Regions from separate parts of the Pseudoalteromonas sp. 1181_04 genome, predicted to be linked through region 1. Evidence: predicted binding sites of a transcription regulator. Region 1 holds the regulator's gene; each other region holds the start of a gene.
The links. The regulator sigma-54, encoded in region 1, starts transcription at its own class of promoters, with help from an activator protein. The targets are predictions, from matches to a motif close to GTTGGCACGNNNNTNGNNT.
Positions count from the first base shown of each region.

Region 2: a site for sigma-54 is predicted at 1,498-1,516, ahead of FW757_RS20070 (CsbD family protein). Genes of this name have one in related genera too.
Region 3: a site for sigma-54 is predicted at 1,493-1,511, ahead of FW757_RS10760 (diacylglycerol kinase family protein). Genes of this name have one in related genera too.
Region 4: a site for sigma-54 is predicted at 1,719-1,737, ahead of FW757_RS12405 (ferritin-like domain-containing protein). Genes of this name have one in related genera too.

Region 1 is NZ_VXCS01000035.1:21,956-25,166, forward strand. It holds gene rapZ (RNase adapter RapZ) at 1-38, opposite strand, end outside; gene ptsN (PTS IIA-like nitrogen regulatory protein PtsN) at 59-511, opposite strand; gene hpf (ribosome hibernation promoting factor) at 516-803, opposite strand; gene FW757_RS21085 (RNA polymerase factor sigma-54) at 832-2,328, opposite strand; gene lptB (LPS export ABC transporter ATP-binding protein) at 2,395-3,120, opposite strand; gene lptA (lipopolysaccharide transport periplasmic protein LptA) at 3,117-3,211, opposite strand, start outside.
Region 2 is NZ_VXCS01000030.1:21,542-24,752, forward strand. It holds gene hrpB (ATP-dependent helicase HrpB) at 1-1,296, opposite strand, end outside; gene FW757_RS20070 (CsbD family protein) at 1,566-1,763, shown strand; gene FW757_RS20075 (RpiB/LacA/LacB family sugar-phosphate isomerase) at 1,984-2,616, shown strand; gene FW757_RS20080 (hypothetical protein) at 2,680-3,211, opposite strand, start outside.
Region 3 is NZ_VXCS01000011.1:70,121-73,331, forward strand. It holds gene FW757_RS10760 (diacylglycerol kinase family protein) at 1-1,455, opposite strand, end outside; gene FW757_RS10765 (branched-chain amino acid aminotransferase) at 1,730-2,731, opposite strand; gene FW757_RS10770 (sigma-70 family RNA polymerase sigma factor) at 3,095-3,211, shown strand, end outside.
Region 4 is NZ_VXCS01000013.1:103,946-107,156, reverse strand. It holds gene FW757_RS12415 (TonB-dependent receptor plug domain-containing protein) at 1-558, shown strand, start outside; gene FW757_RS12410 (ExbD/TolR family protein) at 616-1,011, opposite strand; gene FW757_RS12405 (ferritin-like domain-containing protein) at 1,227-1,670, opposite strand; gene FW757_RS12400 (LysR family transcriptional regulator) at 1,838-2,776, opposite strand; gene aceK (bifunctional isocitrate dehydrogenase kinase/phosphatase) at 2,792-3,211, opposite strand, start outside.

The DNA.
Region 1 (3,211 bases):
CCTGAGCCAGAACGCCCACTGATGATGATTAACTCCATGTAAATTCTCCTTCATTTGGCTACGATTGCGCAGCAATTACGTGATACAAATCTTGGTCTGTTTTTGCGCTACGTAGTTGTTTACAAAAATCTTTGTCGTTGAGTTTATCAGCAATTGTGGCTAACGTCTTCAAATGAAGTTGGCTATCACCATCTGGCACGATGAGAGCTACAAATATATCAACTGGGCGATTATCTATCGCATCAAAATCAATCGGTGATTCACTCACTATAATTATTGCTAGCGGGTTTTCAACACCACTCATACGGCCATGAGGAATAGCAATACCACGACCAATACCCGTACTACCTAGTTTTTCTCTCGACAGTAGTGCGTTGAGGATTTCTTGTTGTGATAGCTGAGGAAGTTGTTCATGAGCCAATTGGCTGATAAATTCAATGATCCGTTTTTTGCTATTAAAAAGGACCGCAGCTTTACTGCAGTCCTGGCAAATAAGTGAGCTTAATTTCATAGTGTTAGTGTCGAGCGTGCTTCTCTTTGTGTTTAATTACCTGACGGTCAAGTTTGTCGATTAGTCCGTCAATGGCTGCATACATGTCTTGGTGCTCAGTTGAGGCAAATAATTCAGCGCCACTGACATGTAATGTGGCTTCTGCTTTTTGGCTTAGCTTTTCTACATCAAGAATGACATGGACATTATTGATATGATCAAAATGCCTTTCAAGCTTGGCAAACTTATTGTTTACATAGTCTCTTAATGAATCAGTAATTTCTACATGACGACCAGTTAAATTTAGTTGCATAAGCATTTTCCTCTTGTGATTTTACGCCTTAAATCAAACTTTTACGTTGATTTGACGGTGGAATAGCCAGCGACTCGCGGTATTTTGCAATAGTCCGTCTAGCTACTTTGATACCTTGCTCTGCCAATATATCTGCAATCTTACTATCACTCAATGGTTTCGCTGAGTTTTCTGCACTGATCAATTTTCTGATCAATGCTCGAATGGCTGTCGATGAGCATTCGCCGCCGTTCTCAGTACTTACATGGCTCGAGAAAAAATATTTTAACTCAAATATACCACGAGGGGTATGCATGTATTTTTGGGTGGTTACACGAGAAATTGTTGATTCGTGCATCTCAACCATTTCGGCAACGTCGTTTAGTACCATAGGGCGCATGGCCTCAGGGCCATGCTCAAAGAATCCTTGCTGCTGTTTAACAATGCAGTTGGTTACTTTGAGTAACGTCTCGTTACGACTTTCTAGGCTTTTAATAAACCATTTAGCTTCTTGCAAATGCGAACGTATAAATTGGCTGTCAGTGCTTGATTTTACTGAGCGTGACATTGCCGCATATTGGCTGTTCACTCTAATTTTTGGCATGCTGTCTGGATTAAGTTCAACCACCCAGCGACCTTTAATTTTTTTCACCGAAACATCAGGAATAACATACTCTGATTCTTCGCGTACTATGGTATCCGCAGGCTTTGGGTTAAGGCTGTGGATCAATGTCATTACTTCTTTCAGCTCATCTTCTTTAAGCTTAGTCTTTTTCATCAAAGTGCGATAGTCACGACTAGCTAATAAATCGATATGATCAGTTAAAATCATTTTAGTCTCGCTAATCCAAGGAGTTGCAGGATCAAATTGATTTAATTGAATACATAAACATTCTTGTAGGCTGCGCGCAGCAATACCAACAGGGTCAAATAACTGAATGCGTTTTAACACTGCTTGCACTTCGTCTAGTTCGATTTCTTCTTCGTTATTACCTTGATTTAAGCTCTCTGCGATGTCTTCGCAGCTCAAGGTTAAAATACCTGAATCGTCAACAGCTTCAACAATCGCAATGGCAATAGCTTCATCGGTTGGACTAAAAGGTGTGAGCTGTAATTGCCACATCAGATATTCGTGCAGGGTTTCAGTTGAGGCACCTTGATAAATTGACTCATCTTCAGGCATTGGCCCAGATGACGTATTTGGCGCAGCACTCATGTATTCGTCCCAGGTGACGTCCATAGCCATTTCGTCACTTAAGGTCTCTTTACTTAATGCTTCGCTACTTTCTTGTTCATATTCGCTGGGCTTGTCGTCCGCTGATGCGCTAACGGTTAAGTCATCGTTATCTTGTTTTTGTTCGTTTTTACCAGCCGTGTCGTCTGAGTATTCATGTTCTTCTAGCTCTAACAATGGATTGCTGTCGAGCGCTTCTTGAATTTCTTGCTGGAGATCCAATGTACTGAGTTGCAATAAGCGAATTGCTTGTTGCAGCTGTGGTGTCATTGTAAGTTGCTGGCCCATGCGCAGCTGGAGTGATTGCCTCATGTATCTCTAACAATCCTTTTATTGTTATCATCGTTAAGTCTAGCAGATACTTAGCCGAGCGTGGCTTTATAGCCTAAATTGCTCGCCCAGGTAAACATCGCGGACTGTTTGGTCGGCGAGTACATGCTCAGGGGTACCTGATGCAATTAACTCCCCATGAGAAACTATGTAGGCTTTTTCACAAACATCAAGGGTTTCTCGTACATTGTGGTCGGTAATAAGCACGCCAATACCACGGTTTTTAAGGTGTTCAATAATCTTCTTTATATCTAACACTGAAATAGGATCAACGCCAGCAAAAGGCTCATCAAGTAAGATAAATTTTGGGTTTGCGGCTAAAGCGCGTGCAATTTCAACTCGACGACGTTCACCGCCAGATAATGCCATACCTTGGCTGTCGCGGATATGTTGAATGCTAAACTCATCAAGTAAGCTGTCGAGCGCTTCTTCTCTGGCTTGTTTATTCAGCTCTTTACGAGTTTCTAAAATAGCCATCAGGTTTTGATAAACAGTTAATTTACGGAAGATGGATGATTCTTGTGGCAGGTAGCCAATCCCTAACCGTGCGCGACTGTGCATTGGCAGTAAGGTGATGTCATTATCATCAATACTGATTTTACCTTTGTCGCTTGGAACTAAACCCACAATCATATAAAAGGTGGTGGTTTTACCAGCGCCATTAGGACCCAATAAGCCAACAATGCTGCCTGCGCTAACTTCTAAACCCACGCTTTTTACAACTTGGCGACCTTTATAGCTTTTTGCTAGAAATTCAGCTTTTAATGTACTCATGGCTGCCCTTTAGATTTGTCTTTTTTACTGTCTACTGGTACCAAAATGGTGTGCACACGATCGCTTGAGCTTGCGCCTTTTTCAGCACTGA
Region 2 (3,211 bases), on a different contig from region 1:
AATACCTGGCATCTGAGGTTCGAGTTGCTGCGCTTTAATTAGCATGTGCGCTAGGCGAATATCCGCGCCAAAACTTAGCATACGTGTACCGAGGGGGGTCAATTTATTGTTATTATCGAGCGCCTCTAACATTTGCAGTAATTTTGTTGCTTGCTGTATTTGTTGTGCTGTTGGACTATCTAACAAGCTTAGATCAGTTAACTCCGCGCCCCAGCATTTTGCCTCCAATAATAATTGGCTAATATCAGCACTTAAAATTTCTGGCGCATCATGGCTATTACGCCGCTCAAAGGTTTGTTTTGAACCAAGCCTATAAACTACACCGGGCTCAATACGCCCAGCCCGCCCAGCTCGTTGAATTGCCGATGAGCGAGAAATACTTTGTGTGGTGAGTTCAGTAACGCCAGTTTTTAAATTAAAACTAGCAGCGCGGCGCTTGCCACTATCAACCACAATACGAATACCTTCAATGGTTAAGCTAGTTTCGGCAACATTGGTGGTCAGCACCACTTTACGAGTACCTTTTGCCGCAGGGGCAATTGCAGCTTGTTGAGATGCTTTATCTTGTTCACCAAACAGAGTAACTACATGGCAATTTGCAGGCAAATCTGACAGCGCTTGTTGTACGCGGTTGATCTCATATTGACCGGGCAAAAAAACTAACGCACTGCCTGTTTGTTCAACTAAAGCTTGTTTGATAATACTGGCCATAGCGTCAAGCCAGCGGCTTTCATCTTTAATGGGTATGTAAATTTCATCGATGGGAAAGCTACGCCCGTGGGAACTAATAATTGAACAATCAAAAAACTGCTGATAGCGTTCGCTATCAAGGGTTGCCGACATCAATAAAATCGTTAAATCATCACGCAGTGCAGCTTGAGATTCTAATGCAAACGCTAATGCGGTATCGGCCGCAATAGAGCGCTCATGAAATTCATCAAATATCAGTAGGTCAACGCCACTGAGCTCTGGGTCGTTTTGTAGCATACGCGTGAGCATGCCCTCGGTAACAATTTCAAGGCGGGTATTAACACTGACTTTGGTTTCCTGCCTGATACGTAAACCAACGCTTTGCCCTACGGTTTCGTTTTGGCACTGTGCTAAATAGTTGGCAATATTACGTGCAGCTAAGCGACGCGGCTCAAGCATGACAATGTGCTTAAAGTGCCCGTCGCGCATCAACTGCAATGGTAACCATGTTGACTTACCCGCACCCGGCGGCGCTTGTAGTAAGGTAATCGGATCACTTTGTAATGTAGTAACGAGTTGATGATATATTTCTTGAACCGGCAGCACAGCTATTTATCCTAAATTGCATTGCCGATATTGTAACAAAAAACTGCAGTAAATCAGATTCATAAAATCGGTGATTATTGAGTGTTTGCAATAATTACAGACCGTTGCGTAGATTTTTTAGCTTATAATCTATTAAAAACTCATCTCTAAATAATAAAAACATTAACCAATTGATTATTAATAATAAAGTTATAATTTAATTTTGGTACAAGCCTTGCTACTTTATAACTGAAAGTAAATTCACAAACCGACATTATAAGGAGCGAATTATGAACAGTGATCGTATCGAAGGTAATTGGAAAGAACTTAAAGGTAAAGCGCAACGTAAATGGGGCGATCTTACTGACGGTGATTTAGATAAAATTGAAGGTAGCCGTAAAGAGCTGGTTGGTAAAATTCAACAAGCATACGGTAAATCGAAAGAAGAAGCTGAGCGTGAAGTTGATGAGTTTGAAAAAGGCCATTAATCAAAAACGCTAGGTAACTACAAAACCGCCTGAGCAGGCGGTTTTTTATTTTTAAACTCAAATAGCTGCTTTCATACTGAAGTTAAACTCAAAGCTCCTATGGTACTTCCTAACCTCTAGCAACTTACACAAATACTAATATTTAATAGATAACAACATTTGCCACCGGTAGCATTGATATGTAGAATCAACTCAACGTTAACAAAATTGGTAGAGTCAAATGAAAATCGCATTAATGAACGAATTCAGTCAAGCGGCAAAAAACCCAATAGTACTTGAACAGCTTAACACTGTTGCTAATGCACAAAATCACCAAGTATTTAATGTGGGTATGGATGGCGATAACGATCATCGACTAACCTATATTCACCTAGGAATTATCGCAAGCTTACTGCTCAACTCTAAAGCGGTAGATTTTGTAGTGACCGGTTGTGGCACAGGTCAAGGCGCACTCATGGCGAGCAATGCGTTTCCTGGTGTGAGCTGTGGTTATTGTATTGATCCATCAGATGCGTACCTATTTGCACAAATAAACAATGGTAATGCACTCGCTTTACCCTATGCAAAAGGCTTTGGCTGGGGCGCTGAGTTAAATATTAAATATATATTTGAAAAAGCATTTACCGGCGAAAAAGGCCAAGGGTATCCAGCAGAACGTAAAGAATCACAAGTAACAAATGCAGGTATTTTAAATCAACTAAAAGCGGATGTTGCTAAAGATTACTTAAGCGCACTTGAAGCCATTGCTCCTGAGCTGATTAAACAAGCGATTGGCGGACCACGTTTTCAGGAGTGCTTTTTCGCACATTGCCAAGACGACGCAATTGCCGCGTTTGTTAAAGCGCGTATTTAATAAAATAGCGCCCTATATTTAAGGGGAGAACCCTCCCCTTTTTGCATCTAAGATAATTAACTTTTAACTTCCAGTGTTGATAATATCCTGAGATAAAATACGCTTACCATCTTTATATACTTCAAGCCAACCTGGTGGTGAGGTATCACAGCCAATCACTGTAACTTGTAATACGTAGCTGTAACGGCCGTTTTTAAATGTGTAACTATGATTACCGCCACTGCCCTCAAATTCGATCTCACCTTTTAGTAAGACTATATCTGGCTTATCGCTGGTTTTTTTATCATTGCTCCACGACGCATAGCGGAAGTTTCCATCACCTAAGTCATCAATGCGAATACGGTATTTAGCTGTTTGCCAATCTAAAATAGGCTCTACAAAAGCATTAATACTTGGGTGAAGCGCTTGCTTATCAGCTGCTATTAAATTTTTAGCCAGCAATTGTTCTTTAGCTGTTTGGTAATTGATACCGATGATTTTCCCATCCGTATCTACCCAAACGACACCGCTATTTAGCATAATGCCACGCCAACCTACTTTATCCCAGTCAGTATCGATATTTGAATCAACAATCTGTTTAATAAGCGTCTCATCA
Region 3 (3,211 bases), on a different contig from region 1:
GGTAATACTGCTAAATACCAGCTCAGCAATACTTAATACATTGGCTGATGCGTCTTGGTTTGGAGTGAGCCAATTAACATCGAGCAAGCCATCGTAATGATCTGGCTGTCCCCCACCTTGCGCTAGTAAAGTAGTAAAAGGTGCAGCATTAGCGACAATTAAACTATTGGTATGTATTTGCTGCGGCTCGTTATCATCTAGCTGTACGGTGAAATCTTGGGCTTTTTGTTCACCCAAAGCTTGCCAGAAGCCCTGTAAATATGCGAACTGACCAAGCTCATTTTTAGTATCCCGATCGGCTTTTTCAATCATGTGTTGTTCAAAGCCAATCCCTGCTAACAACAACATCAACTCACCATTGCAATATGCTGTATCCATTTGCTTGGTTTGCCCTTCAATAATCAAATCACATGCTACTTCCACAGGGATCAACTTTGACTTAATTCCCATTAACACATGTGCTAGAGCATTGGCCGTGCCAAATGGGATAATACCTAATTTACAGTCTGTGTTTACCAAAACACTTGCCACTTCTGCCACTGTGCCATCGCCGCCGCAGGCGATGATCATATCTGGTTTATCAGCTATCGCTTGTTTGGCCAACACAATCCCATTTTGCTCGACTGATGTGATCATCACTTTTAAGTTATAATAAGCAGATAAACGCGCAACAATTAAATGCTCTTTTTGCTGCCATAACTTAGTGCCGGAAACTGGATTAGCAATTAATACCGCTTTATTTTTGATTAATAACTCACCCTTTTTATGGCGTTTAACTAGTTGACGCAGTTGGTGTTTATTTAAATTAGCGGTTTCGCGTGTTTCTTTTATTTGCGCAAGCACTTGATGTACATCAGCCTCCTTATTTTGACTGAGTAAATAAGCCGCCATCACAAACACTGAACGACCACGACCCAACGCACAATGCACCACCACACGACGATTATCTTTAATATGATGGGCAATCCAGTTAATCGCTTGATTAAGCTGCGAACGTGTTGGGACTCGATGATCAAGCACAGGGATATTTAAATAGTTTATGTTTTCTTGTGTTGATGACCATTCAAGTCCATCAAATTCACAGGTTACATCTAAAATCGCGGTAATACCGTTATCTTTTAAAGTATCTATATCTGAAGGGAATAAGCGGCAGGCTAAAAATAAGTGTTCGTTAATTTGTTGTAATGGCGGTACTTTATCGTGCTTTCGGCTCCACGCGTTATAAACTTGTGCGCCCAATAAAAAAGGTATGAAAGCCCAACGAATGTAAAACGGGATAACACCGTTTTCTCGTTTACGAAAAATTTTTGCAATATTAAAAAAATAGGCACCGCTTACCAGTAATAGAGATAAAGCCGTCCAATAGAATAGCAGCGAAAAATAGCTAGGACTAACCTGCCACCCCATAATGATAAATACAATTGCCAGTAATAAGTAACTTATTGCGGCCCACATAAACGCTCCTTTTGTCGTTAGTTATACCCAAACAGAAATGCAATCTATGCGCCACTAATAAAATTTCACAGAAATAAATATTCATATATATTTCATAGCATTAAGATATCAACTGATTAGTTTAGTGATACTTGCTGTGTTTACATACGTTATTTTTACACACCTTTGCAGCTAACTTACACAGTTGAAAGTATAGATTATTAAATAATTTAGACCATAAAAAAGCCTAGGTTATAAATAACCTAGGCTTTTTATAAAAACATATCGTTTAACTTTACACGTCGATTTTGGTTAACCAGCCATGGGTGTCTGGTGCTTTACCCCATTGAATATCGTTAAGGGCTTGGCGCAAACGCATTGTCGTTGGCCCTGCTTCACCACTGCCCACTTTGTATTCTTTATCATTATGAATAAAAGTACCCACTGGGGTTAATACCGCAGCAGTGCCAGATAAAGCAGCTTCAGTACCCGGTTTTGCAGCACGCTCAAGTAATTCAGTGACTGTAAAATTGCGCTCGGATACTGTCATACCTAAATCTTTAGCTATGGTTAAAATACTGCTGCGCGTCACGCCATGTAAAAAGGTGCTATCTAGCGCTTTAGTAATAATTTCATTACCATCAATTAAAATAAAGTTTGCGGCACCAGTTTCTTGTACATCACCGCCTGGGCAGAATAGAATTTGGTCGGCTTGATGTTGCAAGCGTGCTGCCGTAATGGGTGCTAATGCACTAGCGTAGTTACCACCACTTTTGATCATACCCATGTGCGGGGCACAGCGCATACCATCTTCTTCTAGTAATACTCGCAGCGCAGTCGCGCCACCAGCAAAGTAATCACCCACAGGTGATAATAGCACATACAATAATGAACTTAATGACGGCACAGCCGCTTTACCAATGGCAGCTTCAGTACCGATATGAGTTGGACGAATATACATAGAGCCCGGTGGTAACGGCGTTTCATCAGCATACTGGCGGACAATATCAATGATCATTTTTTCAAGCTTGGCTCCATCAACTTCAGGTAAGCTTAATAAATGCGAGCTTTGTTTCATGCGGGCAATGTTAGCGTCCATGCGGAAAATATAGACTGAGCCGTCTTCATGGCGAAATGCTTTTAACCCCTCAAAACATGTACTTGAATAGTGAAGAACATGTGCACCAGCATGAAGTTCAATTTTATCTGACGGAACAACAGAGCTTTCGCTCCAAGCGTTATCAGTAAAACGTGCTTGAATCATCTGCGGCATAAATACGGTACCGAATGCGGCCATTTTAATCTCTCTTATGTGGTCTACTTTTACCCCATTGTATGACATTCATGCACTGTTTAACCATAACTAAAACAAGGCATTTATTGGAAGTAACAGGATTTTTTGCAATTTCGTCAGTATTTAACTTTGGTAGGTCCTATTATTCTGCTTTGCGGCGTCATTTCCAGCTCTCTAAACGATGAATGTAGGACTGCAGTCTCAGATATAAAACTGATCGCCGCAACTTGATAAGCCGTATTTTACTGCTAGGCTAACTGGTGGAAAAGCATGAAAATAATGATAAGCACCCATCATTTAGTTGGTTTTTTGCATCCATTTTACATCATCATACGTTTACTAACTGACAATAATAATAGGAACTCTATGGAAACCGACGAATTATTACCTCTACTAAGTGCAACCGCGCAGGGCAATAAACAGGCATTTGCTAAATTGTATAATGCCACAAGCGCAAAGCTGTTTGCGATCAGCTTAAAAATG
Region 4 (3,211 bases), on a different contig from region 1:
CAAGGTGTGGATTTTGTTGCGACATGGAACACGGAAGGCTTAGGTGGTACCCTAGATTTTACATTAGCGGCTAACTTTACTGAAACCGATGTGGTTGATTTATTTACTCCTGCGGGCAGTGGTTTGGAAACGATCCCTGTCGAAGATGTATTTTCTTCGCAAGAAACCTCAATCATCGAAGAATGGCAACCACAAGACAGAGTAAACTTAAGTGCATTATATCGCCTTGAAGATTGGACGGTAAACTTATCGCTCAATCGTTATGGCGAATACACGGTTGAAGATGGCGGTCGCCAGACTTACGGCGCTGAAATTCTTACCGATATAAAAGTAAATTATTTTGTCACAGACAACTTGTCACTAAATATTGGTGCAAACAATTTATTTGACGTTTACCCTGATAAAAATACCATAGGTAATTCTCGCTCAGGCACAATTGTTGATGCTTCTGGTAATACTATTATCAGTTCAACCGGTGTATTTGAGTACTCACGCCGTTCAGCACCATTTGGTTTTAACGGTGCTTACTACTATGTAGGTGCTGAATACCGATTCTAAAAATAACTTCTCCTACGTTATTTAGTTTTGAAGGGCCGTCTGGCCCTTTTTTTGCTTTTAGTGTGATGTGAGTGCAATGGGGTAGTTATCATACTCTTTGATATTATTCATTACTGTCATTAAAGTTTGATGCGTACTGTTTTCGTCAGCGGCTATTTGTACTGTGGCGATATTATACTTCGCAGCAAACATCGCAAGGTTAGTGGCAACTTGGTTTAAGTCAATTAATCGCCCCGCAAAATACACCGCATTGCTTTGGTCAATACTAAAATGAGCACTTTTAGTTTGTTTATCAATACTGGGTTTATCTACAGGCCGTTGCAGCTCTATTGCCACAGGTTTTACAAATGAAGTTGTAACAATAAAAAATATTAAAAGTATAAATACAATATCAAGCATCGGCGTCATATCAACGTCAGCGTTTTGTGGGTTTACATGTTGTTTATTTCTCATAATGGAACCTTGTTATTTTTGATAAAATGCTGCGGCGCCACAGCGGGATAGTAGGTACCTATTAATAAGCCTAGACGATTAAAATCATGCTGTGGTTAAATAAATATGCTATTTTTATTAATTATTTGCATTATTTTGTTATAAAAATCATTTAACTATAATTATGAGCATAAAAAAGCCCAGCGCGTGGCTGGGCTTTCATTTAAGCATTGTGGTTAATGCTTCTGCATACGGCTCATCTCCGTATGACAGCTTTGCATGGTCAGTAATACTTTAGCGAGGGCGGCTTCACAATCGTGCGGTTGTGGTTTTTTCATGGCAGCTTTAATTTCTTCAAGTGTTTTATCTTCCACTTCTTCAAGCTCTTTGACATAAATTTGGTCGTTGTTGGCACTAAATTTTGTGATCAGTGCGGTATATGCTCGGCGAGCTTCAACAGCAAAAGACGAACCATCTTCTCGTTCACCTTGCTGATTAATAGCGTAAGGCTGTAAGTTTTCAACGCTGACTTTACGTGCGTCTATCATACGCTGAAATAGCGCACCAATGGCTGGATCTTGTACTTTTTCCTGCGCCTTTTCATAAAAGTCGATGCCGCTGTTCATTACTTGGATAATGTCAGTGATATGATTTACTTCGTTTCCTTGCTGGGCATTCATAATATTGACCTCTTTAAGTTAAATGAATATTAAAGTTCAAGTAACTTAAAGCAATTGCCATTCCATTTTTAAATTATTTTAACATCATGATTATTAATACTTTTAAATTGATGTTTGCTTACTTGAAAATACCAGTAAGCAAATTTTACAGGGCTTTTGTAAGAGCGTTACTTTAATTCATCTGCAACTTCGGCTACTTTTTGGCGTAACCAAATATGACTGGCATCTCTGTGAAGTAATGGGCTCCAAATCATATCTAACTCAAATGGTGGTATAGGGAAGGGAGGCTCCAGAATTTGCAAACCGGGATCATCTAAATAAATATTAGCGGCTTTTGAAGGGAGTGTCGCAATCAGGTTCTTCTCTTTCGCTAGATGTATAGCAACGTGGTAATTACGGGTGAATGTGGCAATATTTCGGTGTTTACCAAAGTGGGCGAGCGCTTCATCAACCCAGCCAAGTTTTTGTACGTCTTTAGGATCCATACCAACCCCGACACCAAAACCTGTTTTACTTACCCAAATATGCCGAGCTTTTAAATAACTATCGAGGCTAAAATTTTCAATGATCGGGTTGTCAGCTTTTACTAAACAACAAAAGCTATCTTTCCAAATACGTTTGTGATGAAACGACTGCGGTAGGTTTTCGAAACGATTTATTGCCATATCAACTTTACCGTTTTCTACATCATGAAAAGTAACATCACTTGGAGTGAGAATATCGAGTGTGGTATCCGGCGCTTCATCGTGTAATTTACTCAGTAGCTTAGGTGCTAAGGTGCTGGCAGCATAGTCACTGGCCATAATCCTAAATACCCGTTTGCTTTGGCTGGCCTCAAATTCACGGTTTGGTGCAAGCGTTTCTTCTAATGTCATTAAGATGCCACGGATCACCGGCTGCAATTCAATAGCTCGTTCAGTGGGCACCATACCATCACTGGTGCGTACTAAGATCGGATCGTTAAACAGGTTACGTAAACGTTTTAAACCATTACTCATTGCCGGCTGTGTAATGCTAAGCTGGTTTGCGGCGCGAGTAACATTACATTCGCGTAATAATGTGTCGAGATAAACGAGTAAGTTTAAATCTATTTTACTGATATTCATTGTGTGTCCTTTCGTCTACCATTGATGGATAAAACGCTGCGCTGCTGGATAAGGGTAGATATGGCTAACGACCCCTGCTTTTATATTTCGTTGCGCTTGCTGCCAAAATGCGACGTCTAATAGTTCTGGATGTGTTTGGCTGAAAACTGCTTTGTATTGCGGGTTCGGCATTACAAAAGTGCATAACTGCTCTGGAAATACATCTTGTGGTGCCACAGAGTAACTTTGCTCATTGGTTAAGTAGTCATCATAACTTTTGGCTTTAGGCAGTGCTCTAAAGTTCATGTCTGTTAAATATTGCACTTCATCATAATCATAAAAAATAATGCGTTTGTGTTTACTGACACCAAAGTTTTTAAGCAACATATCGCCTGGGAAAATATTAACGGCGATCATTTCCTTGAGTGCTTGGCCATATTCTGCAATGGCAACAGC